One region of the Streptomyces sp. NPDC048644 genome, then DNA from elsewhere that is predicted to be linked to it. Evidence: riboswitches for the same ligand, from Rfam matches in the RefSeq annotation. Region 1 holds a riboswitch; each other region holds the start of a gene.
The links. Region 1 has a riboswitch for cobalamin ahead of cobN (cobaltochelatase subunit CobN). Riboswitches for the same ligand answer to the same signal wherever they lie in the genome.
Positions count from the first base shown of each region.

Region 2: it holds a riboswitch for cobalamin, as region 1 does, so the genes downstream of both, metE (5-methyltetrahydropteroyltriglutamate--homocysteine S-methyltransferase) here and cobN (cobaltochelatase subunit CobN) in region 1, are expected to answer to the same signal.
Region 3: it holds a riboswitch for cobalamin, as region 1 does, so the genes downstream of both, ACGFNI_RS18385 (CoA-acylating methylmalonate-semialdehyde dehydrogenase) here and cobN (cobaltochelatase subunit CobN) in region 1, are expected to answer to the same signal.
Region 4: it holds a riboswitch for cobalamin, as region 1 does, so the genes downstream of both, ACGFNI_RS02485 (prenyltransferase/squalene oxidase repeat-containing protein) here and cobN (cobaltochelatase subunit CobN) in region 1, are expected to answer to the same signal.

Region 1 covers NZ_JBICVO010000006.1:208,601-213,355, forward strand. The annotation lists gene cobN (cobaltochelatase subunit CobN) at 1-1,282, opposite strand, end outside; cobalamin riboswitch at 1,320-1,455, opposite strand; gene cobG (precorrin-3B synthase) at 1,580-2,983, shown strand; gene ACGFNI_RS16035 (precorrin-8X methylmutase) at 3,042-3,668, shown strand; gene ACGFNI_RS16040 (precorrin-2 C(20)-methyltransferase) at 3,671-4,755, shown strand, end outside.
Region 2 covers NZ_JBICVO010000003.1:601,709-606,463, reverse strand. The annotation lists gene metE (5-methyltetrahydropteroyltriglutamate--homocysteine S-methyltransferase) at 1-1,695, opposite strand, end outside; cobalamin riboswitch at 1,865-2,048, opposite strand; gene ACGFNI_RS09630 (MFS transporter) at 2,098-3,390, opposite strand; gene ACGFNI_RS09625 (helix-turn-helix domain-containing protein) at 3,462-4,274, shown strand; gene rsgA (ribosome small subunit-dependent GTPase A) at 4,535-4,755, shown strand, end outside.
Region 3 covers NZ_JBICVO010000007.1:269,348-274,102, forward strand. The annotation lists gene ACGFNI_RS18375 (enoyl-CoA hydratase/isomerase family protein) at 1-259, opposite strand, end outside; gene ACGFNI_RS18380 (acyl-CoA dehydrogenase family protein) at 256-1,410, opposite strand; gene ACGFNI_RS18385 (CoA-acylating methylmalonate-semialdehyde dehydrogenase) at 1,407-2,906, opposite strand; cobalamin riboswitch at 3,105-3,280, opposite strand; gene ACGFNI_RS18390 (APC family permease) at 3,363-4,755, opposite strand, start outside.
Region 4 covers NZ_JBICVO010000001.1:555,181-559,935, forward strand. The annotation lists gene ACGFNI_RS02475 (aldehyde dehydrogenase) at 1-778, opposite strand, end outside; gene ACGFNI_RS02480 (MBL fold metallo-hydrolase) at 1,039-2,145, shown strand; cobalamin riboswitch at 2,288-2,455, shown strand; gene ACGFNI_RS02485 (prenyltransferase/squalene oxidase repeat-containing protein) at 2,634-3,902, shown strand; gene ACGFNI_RS02490 (SCO2322 family protein) at 3,902-4,564, shown strand; gene ACGFNI_RS02495 (CbiQ family ECF transporter T component) at 4,561-4,755, shown strand, end outside.

The DNA of each region.
Region 1 (4,755 bases):
CGTACCAGCGCTTGTAGTCGGCGGCCGGGATGCGGACGGGGTTGCGGGCCAGCTGCTCCTCGGTGAGCCATTCCTGGTCGTGGCCGCCGGCCTCGATCAGGGCGTAGATCAGCTCGTCGCCGTCGCCCGACGCCAGGCCCGGCACCTCTTCGGTGCCGAAGTCGTAGCCCTCATCGCGCAGTCGGCGCAGCAGGGCCACGGCCGACGCGGGGGTGTCAAGGCCGACGGCGTTGCCGATGCGGGAGTGCTTGGTGGGGTACGCGGACAGCACCAGCGCGAGGCGCTTGTCGGCGGCCGGGATGTGGCGCAGGCGGGCGTGCCTGACCGCGATGCCGGCGACGCGGGCGGCGCGCTCGGGGTCGGCGGCGTAGGTCGGCAGGCCGTCCTCGTCGATCTCCTTGAACGAGAACGGGACGGTGATCAGGCGGCCGTCGAACTCCGGGACCGCGATCTGGGTGGCGGCGTCGAGCGGGGACAGGCCCTCGTCGTTCTCCTCCCAGGCGGCGCGGGTGCCGGTCAGGCACAGGGCCTGGAGGATCGGGACGTCCAGTCCTGCCAGCGCGCCCGCGTCCCAGGACTCGTCGTCGCCGCCCGCGGACGCCTCGGCGGGCTTGGTGCCGCCGGCGGCCAGGACGGTGGTGACGATGGCGTCGGCCGGGCGCAGCGCGTCGATCAGCTCGGGCTCCGGCGCCCGCAGCGAGGCGACGAAGAGCGGCAGCGGACGGCCGCCGGCCTGCTCGATCTGCGCGCACAGGGCGTCGACGAAGCCGGTGTTGCCGCTCATGTGGTGGGCGCGGTAGTAGAGCACCGCGACCAGCGGCCCTGCGAGGTCCGTACGGGCGCCGGGGCGCTCCAGCTCTCCCCAGGACGGGGCGGGCTCCGGCGGCTCGAAGCCGTGGCCGGTCAGCAGGACCGTGTCGGACAGGAAGCGGGCGAGCCGGCCGAGGTTGGCGGGGCCGCCGTGCGCGAGGTAGGCGTGCGCCTCGGCCGCGATGCCGACCGGGACCGTGGACGCCTCCATCAGCTGCGCGTCGGGGGCCTGTTCGCCGGTGAGGACGACGACCGGGCGGTGCTGGCCTGCGGCGAGCAGCACCTCCAGGCCCTCTTCCCAGGCGCGGATGCCACCCAGGAGACGCACGACGACGAGGTCGGTGCCCTCCAGCAGCGCGGGCAGCTCACCGATGTCGAGCCGGGCGGGGTTGGCGAGCCGGAACGGCACGGGACCGGTGGCAGCGCGGGCGCTGAGCAGGTCGGTGTCGGATGTCGACAGCAGCAGAAGCATGCGAGCGCAGGGCCTTCCTCGGGGTGTCCGCGCCCCGGGTGGGTCGTAGAGACGGCGGGAGTTCCTGGCTCGCCCGGAGGGTGTCCGGGTTCACAGTGGCGGGACCGCGCCGGATTCTCACCGGGCTTCCTCCCTGGCGCCGTCGCTGGCGTCCGGTGGGCCAGCTGACCCACCGACCTGCATAGTAAGGGCTGCGCCCGACGTGCGGGAGGCCGCATCCGCACCGGCCGTCCGCCCCCTCCCCTGGCGGCCCGGCTCACGACCTGACCCGCACCCGACGTCGGTATGCTCGCCGCCATGCCGCCCTCCCCCTCCCTCCGGCCCCAGCGGGCCACGACGCCGCCGCGCGACCGCGGTGACGCCTGCCCGGGAGCGCTGCGGCTGCACGCGGCGGCGGACGGTGCGCTGGCCCGAGTCCGGGTACCGGCCGGGCAGTTGACGCTGCGTCAGACGGCGGCGCTCGCGGACGCGGCCGAACGGCTCGGGGACGGCCGGATCTCCCTCACCTCGCGCGGCAACGCCGAACTGCGCGGCCTGTCCGACGGCTGCGGCCAGGAGCTGGCTGCACTGCTGTCAGGCGCCGGGCTGCTGCCCTCCGCCCGCCACGAACGCGTCCGCAACATCCTCGCCTCACCGCTCGCGGGCCTCGACCGCCGCACCCCCGCTGACGTGCGGCGCTGGGCCGGAGAGCTGGACGGGCTGCTGTGCGCGAGCGACGTCGCGCCGCAGCTGTCGGGCCGATTCCTCTTCGTCCTGGACGACGGCAGGGGCGATGTGGCGGCGCTCGGCGGCGATGTGACCTTGGTCGCAGAAGCCACCGAGTCGGCCGGGACGACCGGCGGCGCCCTCCTCTTCCTGGGCACCCCCGACGACGTCCTGGACACCGCCGACGGCTCCCCCGCTGCCCTGCGGATCGCAGGACCCGACGTGCCGCGGGCCGCGCTCACCGCCGCCGAGCACTTCCTGGCGGCGGCGGACGGCACCGGCGCCTGGCGGGTCCGCGACCTGCCGGCCGACCGGATGCCGACCGTCCGCGAAACCGGCGAGCGGCTGCGGGCGGCCGGCGTCGCCGCCGCGTACGTGCCGCCCGGCGACGTACCCGCATACCGCGAGGCGCCGTCGTACGGAGAGGCCGCCGCGCCCGGCATCGTCGAAGGACCCGGCGGCTCGGCGCTCAGCGTGCAGCCGCCGCTGGGCCGGCTGACCTGCGCCCAGTGGCGGCTGCTGACCGACGTGGCGGCCACCGACGGCGACGGCACGCTGCGCCTGACCCCCTGGCGCGGGGTGATCGTCCCCGGCCTCGCGCCCGCCACCGCCGCACGGCGGCTGCCGGAACTGGCCGCCGCCGGGCTGATCACCGACCCCGCCTCCCCCTGGCACCGGATCGGCGCCTGCACCGGCCGCCCCGGCTGCGCCAAGTCCCTGACGGACGTACGGGCGGACGCCGCGGCAGCCGTCGCGGCCGATGCCACCGGGGCCGAAGGGCTGCTGCCCGTCCAGTGGTCCGGCTGCGCGCGCCGCTGCGGCCACCCGCACGGCACCTGGATCGACGTCCTGGCCGCCGGCGACGGCTACCGGGTGTCCGTCGTACGGCCCGGGGCACCACCGGCGCCGGTCGCATCCGGCGTCACCGCGCGGCAGGCGGCAGGCGCCGTCGCCGCCGCCAGGGCCGCGGCCTCCCCGGCGCCGTCGGGCCACTGACCGCGCCCACCCGCCGTTTGCCACCCACCCACCACCGACCCACCACACCGAGGGCACCGTGTTCGACTACGAGAAGGACGGGGCGGCGATCTACCGCCAGTCCTTTGCCACCATCCGCGCCGAGGCGGACCTCGCGGGGCTGCCCGCCGACGTCAGCCGGGTCGCGGTCCGCATGATCCACGCCTGCGGCATGGTCGACCTCGTACGCGACCTCGCCTACACACCCGGCGTGGTGGCGAGCGCGCGCGAGGCACTGCACGCCGGAGCGCCGATCCTGTGCGACGCCAACATGGTCGCCAGCGGCATCACCCGCAAGCGGCTGCCTGCGGACAACGAGGTGCTGTGCACCCTCGCCGACCCGTCGGTGCCCGCGCTCGCCGCCGACCTGGGCACCACCCGCAGCGCCGCGGCGATGGAGCTGTGGCGGGAGAAGCTGGACGGCGCGGTGGTCGCCATCGGGAACGCGCCCACCGCGCTGTTCCGCCTGCTGGAAATGATCGAGGAGGGCGCACCGCGCCCGGCGGCGGTCGTCGGCATCCCCGTCGGCTTCATCGGCGCGGCCGAGTCCAAGGACGCGCTCGCCGCCCATCCGTCGAAGCTGGACCACATCGTGGTGCGCGGGCGGCGCGGCGGCAGCGCCATGACCGCAGCCGCGATCAACGCCATGGCGAGCGAGGAAGAGTAAGCGTGAGCGAGCAGCAGCCCGATGGGCAGTCCGACGGCGGCGTGCGCGGGGAGCGGCCTGCGGGCCGTCTGTACGGCGTGGGGCTCGGCCCAGGCGACCCGTCCCTGATGACCGTGCGGGCCGTGCAGGTCATCGCCGATGCGGACGTGGTGGCGTACCACAGCGCCCGGCACGGCCGGTCCATCGCGCGGTCCATAGCGGCCGAGCACCTGCGCGCCGACCACATCGAAGAGGCGCTGGTCTACCCGGTCACCACGGAGTCGACCGATCACCCCGGCGGCTACCGGGGCGCGCTGGACGCGTTCTACGAGGAGTCCGCGGCCCGGCTCGCCGTGCACCTCGACGCGGGCCGCACGGTCGCCGTCATCTCCGAGGGCGACCCGCTCTTCTACGGCTCGTACCAGCACATGCACAAGCGGCTCGCGCACCGCTATCCGACCGAGGTCATCCCCGGCGTGACGTCCGTCAGCGCGGCGGCGGCCCGGCTCGGCACGCCGCTCGCCGAGGCCGACGAGGTCCTGACGATCCTGCCCGGCACCCTCCCGGAGGAGGAGCTGACGGCCCGCCTCGCCGCCACCGACGCGGCCGTGGTCATGAAGCTGGGCCGCACCTTCCCCGCCGTGCGCGGGGCGATGGAGCGCTCCGGCCGGCTGCCGGAGGCCCGGTACGTCGAGCGCGCCACCATGGCGGGCGAGCGCACCGGCCCGCTGGCGGACGTCGATGCGGACTCCGTCCCGTACTTCGCGGTCGCGGTGGTACCCAGCCGGATCGCCGCCCAGGCCGTACCGGAGGCGACGACGCCCGGCACGGGCACCGAAACCGATACGGATACCGCTGCGGATACGGGCACGGGCGAGGTCGTGGTCGTCGGCACCGGGCCCGCCGGGCCGCTGTGGCTGACGCCCGAGTCGCGGGGCGCGCTGGCCGCGGCCGACGACCTGGTCGGCTACACCACCTATCTGGACCGGGTGCCGGTCCGTCCCGGCCAGCTGCGGCACGGTTCGGACAACAAGGTGGAGTCCGAACGCGCCGAACTCGCCCTCGATCTGGCCCGCCGCGGCCGTCGGGTGGCGGTCGTATCGGGCGG
Region 2 (4,755 bases), on a different contig from region 1:
GCCCTTGACCGGCCGGTCGGTGACCGACTGGGCGTACGTCGTCCACCGGACCGTCATCGGCTCGGGCCGCGAGATGTCGCCGGCCAGGACCGGCGGCCTGACGTAGCGGGTGCCGTAGGACTGGACCCAGCCGTGCCGGGTGGCGAGGTAGCCGGTGAGCTGCTCGGCGAAGTACTGGACCATGTCGTTGCGTTCGGGTTCGCCGTGCACCAGGACATCGATCCCGGCCTTCTCCTGGAAGGCCAGTACCTCGCGGATCTCCGTGGCGATCCGCTCCTCGTACGCGGCGGAGTCGATCCGCCCGGCGCGCAGGTCGGCGCGGGCCGTGCGCAGCTCGGCGGTCTGCGGGAACGAGCCGATGGTGGTGGTCGGCAGCGGCGGAAGCCCGAGGTGGGAGCGCTGGGCGGCGGCACGGTCGGGGTACGGCGCCGAGCGGTGGACGTCCGCGTCGGTGACGGCGGCGGCGCGGGCGCGTACGGCCGGGTCGTGGGTGAGGGCGGAGTGGGCACGGGAGGACAGGTCGGCGCGGTTGGCGGCGAGTTCGGCGGCGATGGTGTCGGTGCCCTGTGACAGGCCCCGTGCCAAAGTCACCAGCTCCGCGGTCTTCTGCTTGGCGAAGGCCAGCCAGCGGACGATCTGCGGGTCGATGTCGCGTTCGGCGGCGGCGTCGAGCGGCACGTGCAGGAGGGAGCAGGACGCGGCCACGTCGACCCGGTCGGCGAGGCCGAGCAGGGTGCCGAGGGTGGACAGCGACTTCTCCAGGTCGTTGATCCAGATGTTGCGGCCGTTGACCACTCCGGCCACCAGGCGCTTGCCAGGCAGCCCGCCGACGCCCGCCAGCGCGTCGAGGTTGGCAGCCGCCGCGTCGGTGAAGTCGAGCGCCAGGCCGTCCACCGGCGCCTTGGCCAGGATGGGGAGGGCGTCTCCCAGGCGGTCGAAGTAGGAGGCGACCAGCAGCTTCGGACGGTCGGTGAGCGCCCCCAGATCGCGGTAGGCGCGGGCGGCTGCGTTCAGTTCGGCCGACGTGCGGTCCTGCACCAGGGCCGGCTCGTCAAGCTGCACCCAGTCGGCGCCCGCGGCCCGCAGGTCGGCGAGTACCTCGGCGTAGACGGGCAGCAGCCGGTCGAGCAGGGTCAGCGGCTCGAAGCCGGCGTCGACGCCGGGCGCGGGCTTGGCCAGCAGCAGGTAGGTGACCGGGCCGACCAGGACCGGGCGCCCGGTCAGGCCCAGCGCGGCGGCCTCCTTGAACTCGGCGACCTGCCGCGTGGCGTCCGCGGCGAAGACCGTATCGGGCCCCAACTCCGGTACCAGATAGTGGTAGTTGGTGTCGAACCACTTGGTCATCTCCAGCGGCGCCACCTCCTGGTTGCCGCGGGCCATCGCGAAATAGCCGTCCAGTGCGTCGGCGGCCACCGCGTCCCGGTGGCGGGCGGGGATCGCGCCGACCATGACGCTGGTGTCCAGCACGTGGTCGTAGTACGAGAAGTCGCCGGTGGGCACCTCGTCGATGCCGGCGTCGGCCAGTTGCTGCCAGTGGTGGCGGCGCAGCCCGGCCGCCGTGCCGCGCAGCGCGTCGGCGGTGACCTGGCCCTTCCAGTAGCCCTCGATGGCCTTCTTCAGTTCCCGGTGCTGACCCTGGCGGGGGTAGCCGTGCACGGTGGCCCGTGCTGCCGCGGCTGCGGACTTGCTGGTCACGGAACTCTCCTTCGCGAGTGTCTCTCCATGCGACCCCGGTGTGGTCACGGGCGCGAAGGGTGCCGAACCCGGCGGGCGGCGCCCAACGCGCCTGTGCCCGCCTGATTACGTACGCCGACCCGCCCACGAGGTCACCGGGATCACCGCGCACGAGGCCGCGCGCGGGCAGTGGCAGGTCTTCGGACTCACGGGCACGTCTGCCTCGGGCAGACACCTACTGGCCGTCGCTTCCCGGCCCCGTTCGGGGCCAGTGCGTATGACGGCGGTCGTTCCCGTTCACCGCTGCGGGGCAGTCCCGGATTCCCACCGGGTTCCCTCTTGCGACGCGCCTGCCTGGCGGACAGGGCGAACCAGCTGCACCGCCCAGCCTATGGGCTCGGCCGGGTATCCGGACAGTGCCGTTCAGATGCCGGAACGTGAGGTGGGACACCCGCTGCCAGGCAGCAGTCCGACGAGCAGGCCGGCCAGCGCCGCGGCGGTGCCGGTGGCCACCACCGCCGGCCAGCCGCCCGCTGCCCAGGCCAGCGTCCCGCACAGCGACCCGAGGGCGATCCCCAGGAAACGGAAGGTGAAGTAGAGGGTGTTGAGACGGTTGTGGATCGCCGGTTCGAGGGTGAACAGGGCCGCCTGGCAGGCCGCTTGGCTGCCCCAGACCCCGACGTCCAGGACGATCACCCCGGCGGTCAGCCACCACAGATCGCCGCCGCCCGGCAGCAGGAGCAGCCAGCCCGCGATGACCAGGCCGACCAGGGCGGCCAGCGCGCCGCGGCGGCCGATGCGGTCGGCCAGCCGCCCGGCGTACGGCGAGGCGAGCGCGCTGGCCGCGGCCACCAGGCCGAACAGACCGATCCCGGTCGGGCCGAGCCGGAAGTGCTGCTGGAGCAGGAACGTCAGCGTCGTCCAGAAGGCACCGAACGCGATCCCCACCAGCGCGCCGGAGACCGTGATCAGCCGGACCAGCGGGAGGGTGCGAAAGAGCCGCGGGAGCGAGGCGAGCGTGGCGCGGTAGGGGGCGGTGCCGGTCGCGGGGACGGACGGCAGCGCCCGCCGCAGTACGAGGACGAGCAGCAGGGTGAGTACACAGGAACAGCCGTACACGGCGCGCCACCCGGCCAGTTCGGCGAAGGAACCTGAGTAGGCGCGGGAGGCGAGCACACCCACCAGCAGCCCGCCCTGCACGGTGCCGATGATGCGCCCGCGGCCCGCGCCCCGCCCGCCGTCCCCGCCGTCCGCCCGGTCGGCCAGGGCCACCGCGAGCGGCGTGACCAGCTGCGGGACCGGCGACAGCAGGCCCACGGCGAAGCTCGCGACGATCAGGCACCACACCGAAGGGGACACCGCGCACACGGCGAGCGCCAGGGCGGAGGCCGTGCCCAGCCAGAGGATCAGCCGCCGCCTGTCGTGACTGTCGCCCGCCGGTACGAGCAGCAAGATGCCCGCCGCGTACCCGAGTTGGGTGGCGGTGGGGACGGCCCCGAGGGTATCGGGGCCGGCGCCCAGGGACGCCGCCACGGCGCCCAGCAGCGGCTGGTTGAGATAGACGTTGGCCGCCGTGACGGCGCTGGTGGCCGCCAGCAGCCAGATCAGCGCCCGGCTCGGCCCGGGGATCCCGGGCGCGGGCAGCGCCGCCGTGCCGCCGCCGCGACGGAGGCGGGGCCGGTACCTGACAGGGGGAGGGGAGGAGGAATCGCTCACATGACCCGACGCTAAGCCGCCGCCTCCCGGCATACTTTCGTTGTCCTGCCATCGTCTGTCGAGAATGTGCCATGTACGGAAAGAGCGAGCACCGCGACGACTACCAGCACGTTCCGAGGCCGCTCGCCGCGATGGCACGCGACCTCCCGGACGGCCATCACATCCCGCCGCACCACCACCGCCGCGCCCAGCTGATCTACGGCACCACCGGGGCCATCACCGTCGCCACCGACTACGGCCTGTGGGTGGCACCCGCCACCCGCGGCGTCTGGATCCCGGCCGGCCTGACCCACGCGATGACCTGCGCGGGCGCCGTCGCCATGCGCACCCTCTATCTCCTGCCGCAGGCCGTCGGGCAGTTGCCGACGACCCCCACCGTCGTCGCGGTCTCCCCGCTGCTGCGCGAACTCATCGACGAGGCGACCCGCATCCCCCTCGTGTACGACCGCGACGGCAGGGACGGCAAGGTCATGGAGCTGCTGCTCCTCCAACTCGTCCCGCACCCGGTCCCCGCGCTGCATCTGCCGGCGCCGGACGACCCGCGGCTCGACGCGCTCTGCGAGGCGATCCGGCGGGATCCGGGCGACCGCTGGACGACCGCGGACGCCGCGGCCGTCGCCCACCTGAGCCCGCGCACCCTGCACCGCAGGTTCACCGCGGCGACGGGGATGAGCCCGGCCCACTGGGTGCAGCAGGCCAGGCTCGTCCGCGCGGTCACCCTGCTCGCCACGGGCACCCCGGTCACGGCCGTCGCCGCCCGCCTCGGCTACGCCACCCCCAGCGCCTTCATCGCGATGTTCCGCCGCGCCCTCGGCACCACCCCCACGGCCTACTTCGCCGATCGCGCGGGCCAGGCAGCCACCGACGGGCCAGGCGACCGCTGACGGCGGCCTCCGCAAAAATCGTTGGCGCCCCGTCGACGGCCGGGCTACGGTGAAGCCGTTCCGCACGGAGGCCACCGCCCGGCCGCCGTGCCAGGCCGTGAACGGACCAGGAGGTGTGACCGATGACTGTGGTGACAACGGGCGCTGCCCGTACCCGGAAGAGCATCAGTTCCGCTTCCGTGGCCTCCGGCTGAGACTTCGACCCTTTTCTTCCCCCGCGCCGCGCGGGGTGCCGGGGCCGCCCTTGTGAAGGGTTTCCCTTGAATTTCCTGTCTGCTTCACCGGACACGTCGGCCCGCACGCTGTCTTCGTACGGCTGGGACGACGGTTTCGCGCAGAGTTTCCTCCCCCACGCCGGGCAGGGGTACGTGCCCGGCCGCATCATCCGCGTGGAGCGCGGGCGGGTGGACGCCGTCGTGGCCGATGGCGACGGCGTCCGCACCGTCCTGGCCGACACCGCGCTGGTGGCGACCGGCGACCC
Region 3 (4,755 bases), on a different contig from region 1:
ACGCGGTGCCGCCGGTGCGCGCGTCGTCGTGGATGGCGCGGATGTCGCCGCCCGCGCACAGGCCGCGGTCACCGGCGCCGCTGATCACGACGGTTTCGATCGCCGGGTCCTTCTCCCAAAGGGTGAGCGTGTCGTCGATGCGGCCGACCATGTCGTGGGTGAGGGAGTTGAGGGCCTTGGGGCGGTTGAGTACGAGGTATCCGGCGCGCCCTTGGGTGTGCAGCAGGACCGTGTCGTCCGGGTGGGTGCCGCGGGTCATCGGGCGGCCCCTGTCAGACCGCGGGCCACGATGAGGCGCATGATCTCGTTGGTTCCTTCCAGGATTTGGTGGACGCGGAGGTCCCGGACGATCTTCTCGATGCCGTACTCGGCCAAGTAGCCGTATCCGCCGTGCAGTTGGAGCGCGCGGTCGGCGACGGAGTAGCCGGTGTCGGTGGCGAACCGCTTGGCCATCGCGCACAGTTGGGGCGCCTGTGCGTCGCCGCGGTCCAGCGCCTGCGCGGCCTGGTGCAGCAGGGCACGGGCCGCCGACAGTTCGGTCGCCATGTCGGCGAGCCGGAACTGGAGCGCCTGCGCGTCCAGCAGCCGCGCGCCGAACGCCTCCCGGTCCGCGAGGTGGGTCAGACTGCGGTCCAGGGCGCTCTGGGCGCCGCCGAGCGAGCAGGCCGCGATGCCGAGCCGGCCGCCGTTGAGGCCGTTCATGGCGATCCGGAAGCCGTCGCCCTCCGCGCCGAGCCTGCGGCCCGCGGGCAGCCTGACACCGTCGAGGATCACCTGGCGGGTCGGCTGGGCGTTCCAGCCCATCTTCTTCTCATTGGTCCCGAACGACAGGCCGGGGTCGTCCCGTTCGACGAGGAAGGCGGAGATGCCGCGGGGTCCTTCGCCTCCGGTGCGGGCCATCACGAGGTAGAGGTGGGAGGCACCGGCACCGGAGATGAACTGTTTCACGCCGGTCAGCACATAGCCGTCGCCGTCGGGTACGGCGCGGGTGCGCAGGGCTGCGGCGTCGGAGCCCGCGCCGGGTTCGGTCAGGCAGTAGCTGGCCGGTTCGTCGAGGGAGAGGAGTCCGGGCAGCCGGCCGGCGCGCTGGGCCGCGTCGCCGTAGTGGTCGATCATCCAGGCGACCATGTTGTGGATGGAGAGATAGCCGGCGATGGAGGGGCAGCCGGTGGCCAGCGCTTCGAAGATCAGGACGCCGTCGGTGCGGGAGAGCCCGGAGCCGCCGGATTCCTCGCGGACGTAGACACCGCCGAGCCCGAGTCCTGCCGCCTTGCCGATGACGTCGAGCGGGAAGTGTTTGTCCTGGTCCCAGGCGACGGCGTGCGGGGCGAGGTGTTCCGCCGCGAAGTCCAGGGTGACCTGGTGGAGGGCGAGTTGGTCTGCGGTCAGGGAGGTCGTCACGGCGCTCATCCCATGGTCGGCAGGGTGAAGTTCGCGCTTTCCTTGACCCCTGACGGCCAGCGCGAGGTGACGGTCTTGGTGCGGGTGTAGAAGCGGATGGCGTCCGGTCCGTGCTGGTTGAGGTCGCCGAATCCGGAGCGCTTCCAGCCGCCGAAGGTGTGGTAGGCGACGGGCACCGGGATGGGGACGTTGACCCCGATCATGCCGGTCTCCACCCGGCGGGTGAAGTCCCGCGCGGTGTCGCCGTCCCTGGTGAAGATCGCGACGCCGTTGCCGTAGGGGTGCTCGGTGGGGAGCCGCAGCGCCTCCTCGTAGTCGGCGGCGCGTACGACGGACAGGACGGGGCCGAAGATCTCTTCCTGGTAGATCCGCATGGCCGGGGTGACGCGGTCGAAGAGCGAGGCGCCGGCGAAGAAGCCGTCCTCGTGTCCCGGGAGGCTGAAGTCCCGCCCGTCGACGACGAGTTCGGCTCCTTCCCGGACGCCGGACGCGACGTATTCGCGGACCCGGTCGACGGCTTCCCTGCAGACCAGCGGGCCGAAGTCGGCGTCCGGGTCGTCGGACGTGCCGATGCGCAGGGAGGCGATCCGTTCCTTGAGCCGGGCGACCAGCGCGTCGGCGGTCTCCTCCCCCACCGGTACGGCGACGGAGATCGCCATGCAGCGCTCCCCCGCAGAGCCGAATCCGGCGCCGATCAGCGCCTCGACGGCCTGGTCGAGGTCCGCGTCCGGCATCACGATCAGGTGGTTCTTGGCGCCGCCGAAGCACTGGGCGCGCTTGCCCTGCGCGGCGGCAGCGGCGTAGAGGTGCGCGGCGACGGGCGTGGATCCGACGAAGCCGAGCGCCTGGACGCGCGGATCCTTCACGAGGGTGTCCACCGCCTCCTTGCCGCCGTTGACGACGTTGAGCACACCGGGCGGCAGGCCCGCCTCCAGGAAGAGTTCGGCGAGCCGCAGCGGTACCGACGGGTCGCGTTCGGACGGCTTGAGCACGAAGGAGTTGCCGCAGGCGATTGCTGGGGCGGCCTTCCAGAGCGGAATCATCGCGGGGAAGTTGAACGGGGTGATGCCGGCGGTGACGCCGAGCGGGCGGCGCAGCGAGTGGACGTCGATGCCGCTGCCCGCGTTGTCGCTGAACTCGCCCTTGAGCAGGTGCGGGATGCCGGCCGCGAACTCGACGACCTCCAGGCCGCGTTGGATGTCGCCGTGCGCGTCGGGGACGGTCTTGCCGTGTTCGGATGACAGCAGCCGGGCGAGTGAGTCCTTCTCGGCGTCGACGAGTTGGAGGAACCGCAGCAGGACGCGGGCGCGGCGCTGCGGGTTCCATTCGCCCCACGTCTGCTGGGCCCGTGCCGCGTCGGCGATGGCCGCCTCGGTCTCGGCGCGGTCGGCCAGCGGCGTCCTCGCCTGCACGCGACCGGTGTTGGGGTCGTACACGTCGGCGTGGGCGCCCGAGGTTCCCGGGAGGTGCTTGCCGCCGATGAAGTGGGTCAGTTCACGGACCATGGATGCCTGCTCTCGTCAGGTGAGATCCGGGGATGGCGCAGAGCGGTCCGGCGGCGGGCGCGGGTGGGCGCGCCGCCGGAACGGCTGGAACGCGGGGGCGAAGAACCGTCACCGGGCGGGGAGTGCCGCCGGGTGCGCCGGATCACCAGGGTCGTGGGTACGCACCGGTGCCATGCGTGTCTGCTCCATCCTCGTGGACAACACGGAACACCCCGCGGCCGGTATCCTGACTCCCGGATCAGCGCCCGTCCTCGTGCCTTCCCGACATCTGGCTCGTCAGTGGCGTGTCCTGCGAGGACGAACTCCCCGGTCACAGTGGCGGGACCGCGCCGGATTCACACCGGCTTCCCTGCACCGCGGGCTTGTCCATGAACATATAGTTGGACGTCCTAGTAAGTCCACCCCCCTTGGTGATCTCGGCGGCCCGCACCCCTCTTTCCGGACGGCCGCCGTCCCTCAACTCCGCAGCCGCAACCGGCAGATCCCCGCGTTCGTGCCACGGCGTACGGCACGGGCGACCACCGCGCCGCGCTGGTTGTGCAGCAGCCGCTGCCACGGCCGCGCCGGTTCGGTCTCGGGGATCAGGACGGTGATCCGGGCGGTGGGGTGGGCGGCGCCCAGGTCCCTGACGTACGCGGCGATGGGGCGCCCCAGGTCCCGGCGGTCGGAGTACAGCCGCAGCAGCGGGACACCGGGGCTCCAGCGCGCCCAGTCCGCCTCCAGCGCCGCGGCCCCCGCCCGGTCGTCGGCGTCGGTGTGGGCGACCGTGACGGCGTGGACCTCTTCGCCCATCGAGACGGCGGCGGACAGCGCGTCACGGGTGAGGCGGGTCAGCGAGGAGACCGGTACGACCACCAACGAGCGCTCCCGGCACGGAGGTCCGGGGATCCGGCCCACACCGATCCGCTCGCCGATCCGGTCGTAGGCGCGGCGGATCAGCGCGAAGACCGCCACCAGGGAGGGCAGGGCGAGGACGATCAGCCAGGCGCCGTCGGGGAGTTTGGTGGCGGTGACGACGACGGCGCTGACGCCGGTGAGCAGGGCGCCGAACCCGTTCAGCAACGCCTTGCCCGCCCACCGCGGGCCGCGCACCCGCTGCCAGTGGCGGACCATGCCCGCCTGGGCGAGGGTGAAGCCGACGAACACGCCGATCGCGAAGAGCGGTACGAGGGTGCGGGTGTCGCCGCCGGACAGCACCAGCAGCCCCGCGGCGACCAGCGCCAGGGCCAGGACGCCGTGTCGGTGCACCTGCCGGTCCGCGCGCAGGCCGAAGACATGCGGCAGATAGTGGTCACGTGCGAGCAGCTTCAGCAGCACAGGCAGCCCGCCGAAGGACGTGTTCGCGGACAGCGCGAGCAGCGCGGTGGTCGCGAACTGCACGATGTAGAAGGCGGTGTGGTGACCCAGTGACGCGTCCGCGAGCTGCGCGAGTACGGTGACGCCCTCGGCCGGCTGGAGCGAGAAGCGGGAGATCAGCACCGACAGGCCGATCAGCATGACACCCAGCAGCGCCCCGAGCGCGGCCTCGGCCCGACGGGCCCGGCGGGCGGCCGGGGCGCGGAAGGACGGCACGGCGTTGGCGATGGCCTCGACCCCGGTCAGCGCCGAACAGCCGGAGGCGAACGCCTTCAGCAGGAGCAGGGCGCCGACCGACGCCGCGTCGCCGGTGAGCACCGGCGCGTGCCCCGCGGCCGACTCCATGCTCACCGGGTGGCTGCGGAACAGGCCGACGACGATCAGCACCAGGATCGAGCCGACGAAGACGACGGTGGGCAGGACGAAGGCACGCGCCGAGTCGGCGATCCCGCGCAGGTTCAGCGCGGTGATGACCGCGAGCACGGCCAGGCAG
Region 4 (4,755 bases), on a different contig from region 1:
CGGCGGATTTGCCGCCCAGTTCCAGCGTGACGCGGCTGAGGTTGCGGGCGGCGACCTCCATGACGCGGCGGCCGGCGGCGACCGATCCGGTGAACGACACCTTGTCGACACCGGGGTGCCCGACGAGGTATTCGCTGACCTCGCGGTCGGCGGGCAGGATCGACAGCACGCCGTCGGGCAGCCCCGCTTCGGTGGCGATCTCGGCGAGCAGGTACGCGTCGAGCGGCGTCTCGGGCGAGACCTTGAGGATCACCGAGCAGCCGGCCAGCAGGGCGGGCGCGAGTTTGGCCGCCGCGGTGAACTGCGGGACGTTCCAGGGGACCACGGCGGCGACCACTCCCGCCGCTTCCCGGCGGATCAGCAGCGGCCCGAGTATGCCGTCGCGGCGTTCCTCGAAGGGGTGGTCGGCGGCGACCTTCAGGGCCGCGTCCCAGACCAGCATCGCGGCGAGCGACTGCACCATGATCCCGGACGTGAGGGGGGTGCCGTTCTCGGCGCTGATGACCTTGGCGATCTCCTCGCTGCGGACCGCGAAGGCGTCCTTGATCCGGGTGATCACCGCGATCCGTTCGTCGAGCGGGGTGTTCGCCCAGACCCCGGAGTCGAAGGAGGTGCGGGCCGCGGTCACCGCGCGGTCGACGTCGGCCCGCGAGGCGTGCGGGACGCGGCCGATGACCTGTTCGGTGTGGGGTGAGACCACCTCGATCGTGTCGCGTCCTGCCGGATCGACCAGCTCACCACCGATGTAGAGCTTTCCGTACTCGACGAGGTCGCTCATCGCTGCCGCCTCCCGCGGATGGGCCGCCTTGGCCGCCTTGGCCGACCGGAACTGCCGCTCCCGCCGGTTCCTGACGCTGCATCAGAAACTGATACCACCTCCCCCGGGAGGAGTCCACGGCGAGAGCCGAATCCCTCCGCGCCGCCCGTACCGGCCACCCCGTTGCCGCCAACTCCGGCCCGGCAAAAGGCCACTTCACGCCGCACTGAAACCGGTTCTAGTTATAGTGGGCCGCCTGGCTGCGCCGAAAGGGGACCGGGATGACACGAGTGACCGACCACAAGGGCGGCGTGTGGAGCATCGCCGTCCCCATCCCCGACAACCCGCTCGGGCACACCCTCGTCCACCTCCTGGAGACCGACCGCGGCCCGGTCCTCGTCGACACCGGCTGGGACGACCCGGCCTCCTGGGACGCCCTCGTCGCCGGCGTCGCGGCCTGCGGCTTCGCCGTCCCTGACCTGCACGGCGTCCTGATCACCCACCATCACCCCGACCACCACGGCCTCTCCGCCGCCGTACGGGAGGCGTCCGGCGCCTGGATCGCGATGCACGAGGCGGACACGGACGTGGTCCGCCGCACCCGCGAGGCCGAACCGGGCCGCTGGCTCGACTACCTGACCGCGAAGCTCACCGCGTCCGGCGCCCCCGACGACCACCTGGCGCCGCTGCGCGCGGCCCGCGCCAGGAAGTCAGGCACCCGCGCGCTGCCCGCCCGCCGCCCCGCGCTGCCCGACCGTCCGATCGCACCCGGCGAGCTGCTCGACCTGCCCGGCCGCAGGCTGCGCGCCCTGTGGACACCGGGCCACACGCCGGGCCACGTCTGCCTGCACCTGGAGGAGGCACACCCGGGGCAGGCCGCCCCTGGCGAGCCGCGGGGCCCGGCGGGCGGCTTCGGGCGGCTGTTCTCCGGCGACCACCTGCTGCCCGGCATCACCCCGCACATCGGCCTGTACGAGGAGCCGGACGATGCGACGGTCACCGCCCCTCCCTCAAGCGCTCAGCTTCGTTCGAGCTGGGCAGATCCCCTCGGCGACTACCTCGCCTCCCTGGAGCGGGTCGCCCGCCTCGCGCCCGCCGAGGTGCTGCCCGCCCATCAGTACGCGTTCACCGACGCCGCGGGCCGCGCCAGGGAGCTGATCGCACACCACGAGGAACGGCTCGACGGGATCCACGCGCTGCTCGGCGAACCGCTGACCCCCTGGCAGCTGGCCGTGGCCATGGAGTGGAACCGGCCCTGGGAGCAGATCCCGCACGGTTCCCGGAACATCGCGGTGTCCGAGGCCGAGGCGCATCTGCGGCGCCTGGTGAAGCTCGGGCGGGCCGAGCAGCTGCCGGGCGCCGACCCGGTGCGGTTCCGCGCGATGTGACCGGGGCGGCGGCCCGCGGGCCCGGTGGGATGGGGTCTCCCCTGCTCGAACGAAGCTGAGAGCTTGGGATGGGGTCTCCCCTGCTCGAACGAAGCTGAGAGCTTGGGGAAGGGCCGCCGACGGCCGTGCCGTGGCGACCGCCCGCTAAAGTGTGCGGATAACTTCATCCGTGCCCGATCGGGGGAAGCCGGTGGAAATCCGGCGCTGACCCGCAACCGTCAGGGCGGGCCCGTCCCGCGCGCCGCAAGCACGCGCGCGCCGCACGGAGCCCGTACGAGCCGGAGCACCCGGTGGGGCACACCAAGGCTCCCGCCACCGGATCCGCCGCCCGCGGCCGGCCGGTGCGCGGCACCGTCGAGGTATACGGAGCTGAGCCCGGTGCCACCGCGTACGGTCACCACGGCCGCCGACGCGGCGGCCGGCCGAGCGTGGCTGCGTAGGGCGTGCCCGACCACCACCGCTGCGAACCGACCGAGAGGCACCGACCGATGGCCCCCATGGCCCCCTCCTTCGCCGTCCTGGCGCGCCGCGTGGCCGCCGCGCTGGCGGCTGCCGCCGTGCTGGGCAGCGCCGCCCCTGCCGCGTTCGCCGACTCTCCGCCGCCCGCCCCGAAGAAGCTGCCCGCTGGCCTGTACGGCTCCGGGGACGCGCAGTACGACGGGGTGTGGCGGCAGTCGCTCGCGCTGCTGGCCCAGCACACCGTGGGGGTGCGGCCTGCCGCGTCCGCCGTGGACTGGCTGGCGGGGCAGCAGTGCGCGGACGGCGCCTTCGCCGCGTTCCGCGCGGATCCGGCGAAGGCGTGTGACGCCAAGACGATGCGGGACACCAACCAGACGGCGGCTGCCGTGCAGGCGCTGGCCGCGCTCGGCGGGCACGACGAGGCCGTGCGCAAGGCGGTGGGCTGGCTGAAGTCGGTGCAGAACGACGACGGCGGCTGGCCTTCGATGGCCGGTTCGCCGAGCGACGCCAACTCCACGTCCGTGGTGATCGGTGCGCTGGCCGCGGCCGGTGAGCGTCCCGAGTCCGTGACGAAGGGCGGCAGGTCTCCGTACGAGGGGCTGCTCACCTTCCGGCTCGGCTGTGACGTGAAGGAGGGCGAGCGGGGCGCGTTCACCTTCCAGCTCAAGGGCGCGGCGGCGAACGCGGACGCGTCGGCGGCTGCGGCGACCGGCGCCCTGGGCAAGGGCTTCGTCGTCGGCCCGGCGGGCAAGGACGCCGGCGCGCCTGCGGCGCCGTCCTGCGAGGACGGCGGGAAGGCCGGCGCGGCGGACCGTAAGGAGGCCGCGGAAGGCGCGGACGCCTATCTCGTGGCGCAGCTCGGCAAGAACGGGCAGCACCTGCCGTCCGCGATGCCGGGGGCGGAGAAGCAGCCCGACGTGGGCAACACCGCCGACGCGGTGGTGGCGCTGGCCGCGGGCGGGCACCGCGCGGCGGCCCGCCAGCCGCTGGCGTGGCTGGAGAAGCACGGCGCGCCGTGGGCGAAGACGGGCGGCCCCGCGGCGTACGCGCAGTTGGTGTTCGCCGCGCACGCGACCGGCGCCGACCCGCGGGACTTCGGCGGTAAGGACCTGGTCGCGGGGCTCAACGCGACGGGCCCGAAGCCGGCCGGTGACGGGCAGTCCGTGTCGCCCGCCAAGGATCCGAAGGACACCGGGTCGGACGGCGGGTTCAGTGTGTGGTGGGTGATCGTGATCGGTCTCGCCGTGGGTGCCGGTATCGGCTTCCTGATCAGCGGCCGACGGAAGCGCGGGCTGTGATGCGGCGTACGCGCCTCGCCTGTGCCCTGCTGCTCGCGGCGGCCGTGACCGGTCTGGGCGCGGGCCCCGCCCAGGCGCAGGAGTACCGCTACTGGTCTTTCTGGGACGGTGACGGCGGGTCCTGGGCGTACGCCACGCAGGGCCCGGCCACGATGCGTCCGGCCGACGGCGCCGTCACCGGTTTCCGCTTCACCGTCAGCGCGGACTCGGCCGCCGCGGGCAAGCCACGTCCCGCGGCCGACTTCAAGGCGCTGTGTGCCGGTACGCAGGCGAAGGACGGGGCGAAGCGGGTCGGGGTCGTCATCGATTTCGGTACGGCGGCGGATGCGCCGAAGGGCGAGCAGCCGCCGGAGCCGCGCGAGGAGTGTGCCCGGGTGCCCGATGACGCGTCGGCGGGTGACGCGCTGGCGGCGGTGGCCACGTCGCTGCGGTACGACGCGCACGGGCTGCTGTGCGGCGTCGCGGACTATCCGAAGGCGGGGTGCGCGGAGCAGGTGAGCGGGTCGGGTGCGTCGGCCGGTGCGTCGCCGTCGTCGGAGAAGCCGGCTGCGGGTGCGGACGGGGACGGTGGTGGTCCTTCCGCCGGGCTGCTCGGCGGGATCGGCGTCGTCGTCGTGCTGGGTGTGGCCGCCGGGTGGCAGGCACGCCGCCGGCGCGGATGAGCGCCCCGCAGGCGACCCGCAGCACGGCCCTGCACGCGGGCGCGTGGTGGCTGTGGGCGCTCGGTCTCGCGACCGCCGCGTCCCGCACCACCAATCCGCTGCTGCTGTGCCTGCTGGTCGGCGTCGCGGGTTACGTCGTCGCGGTGCGCCGTACGGATGCGCCCTGGGCCCGTTCCTACGGAGCGTTCGTG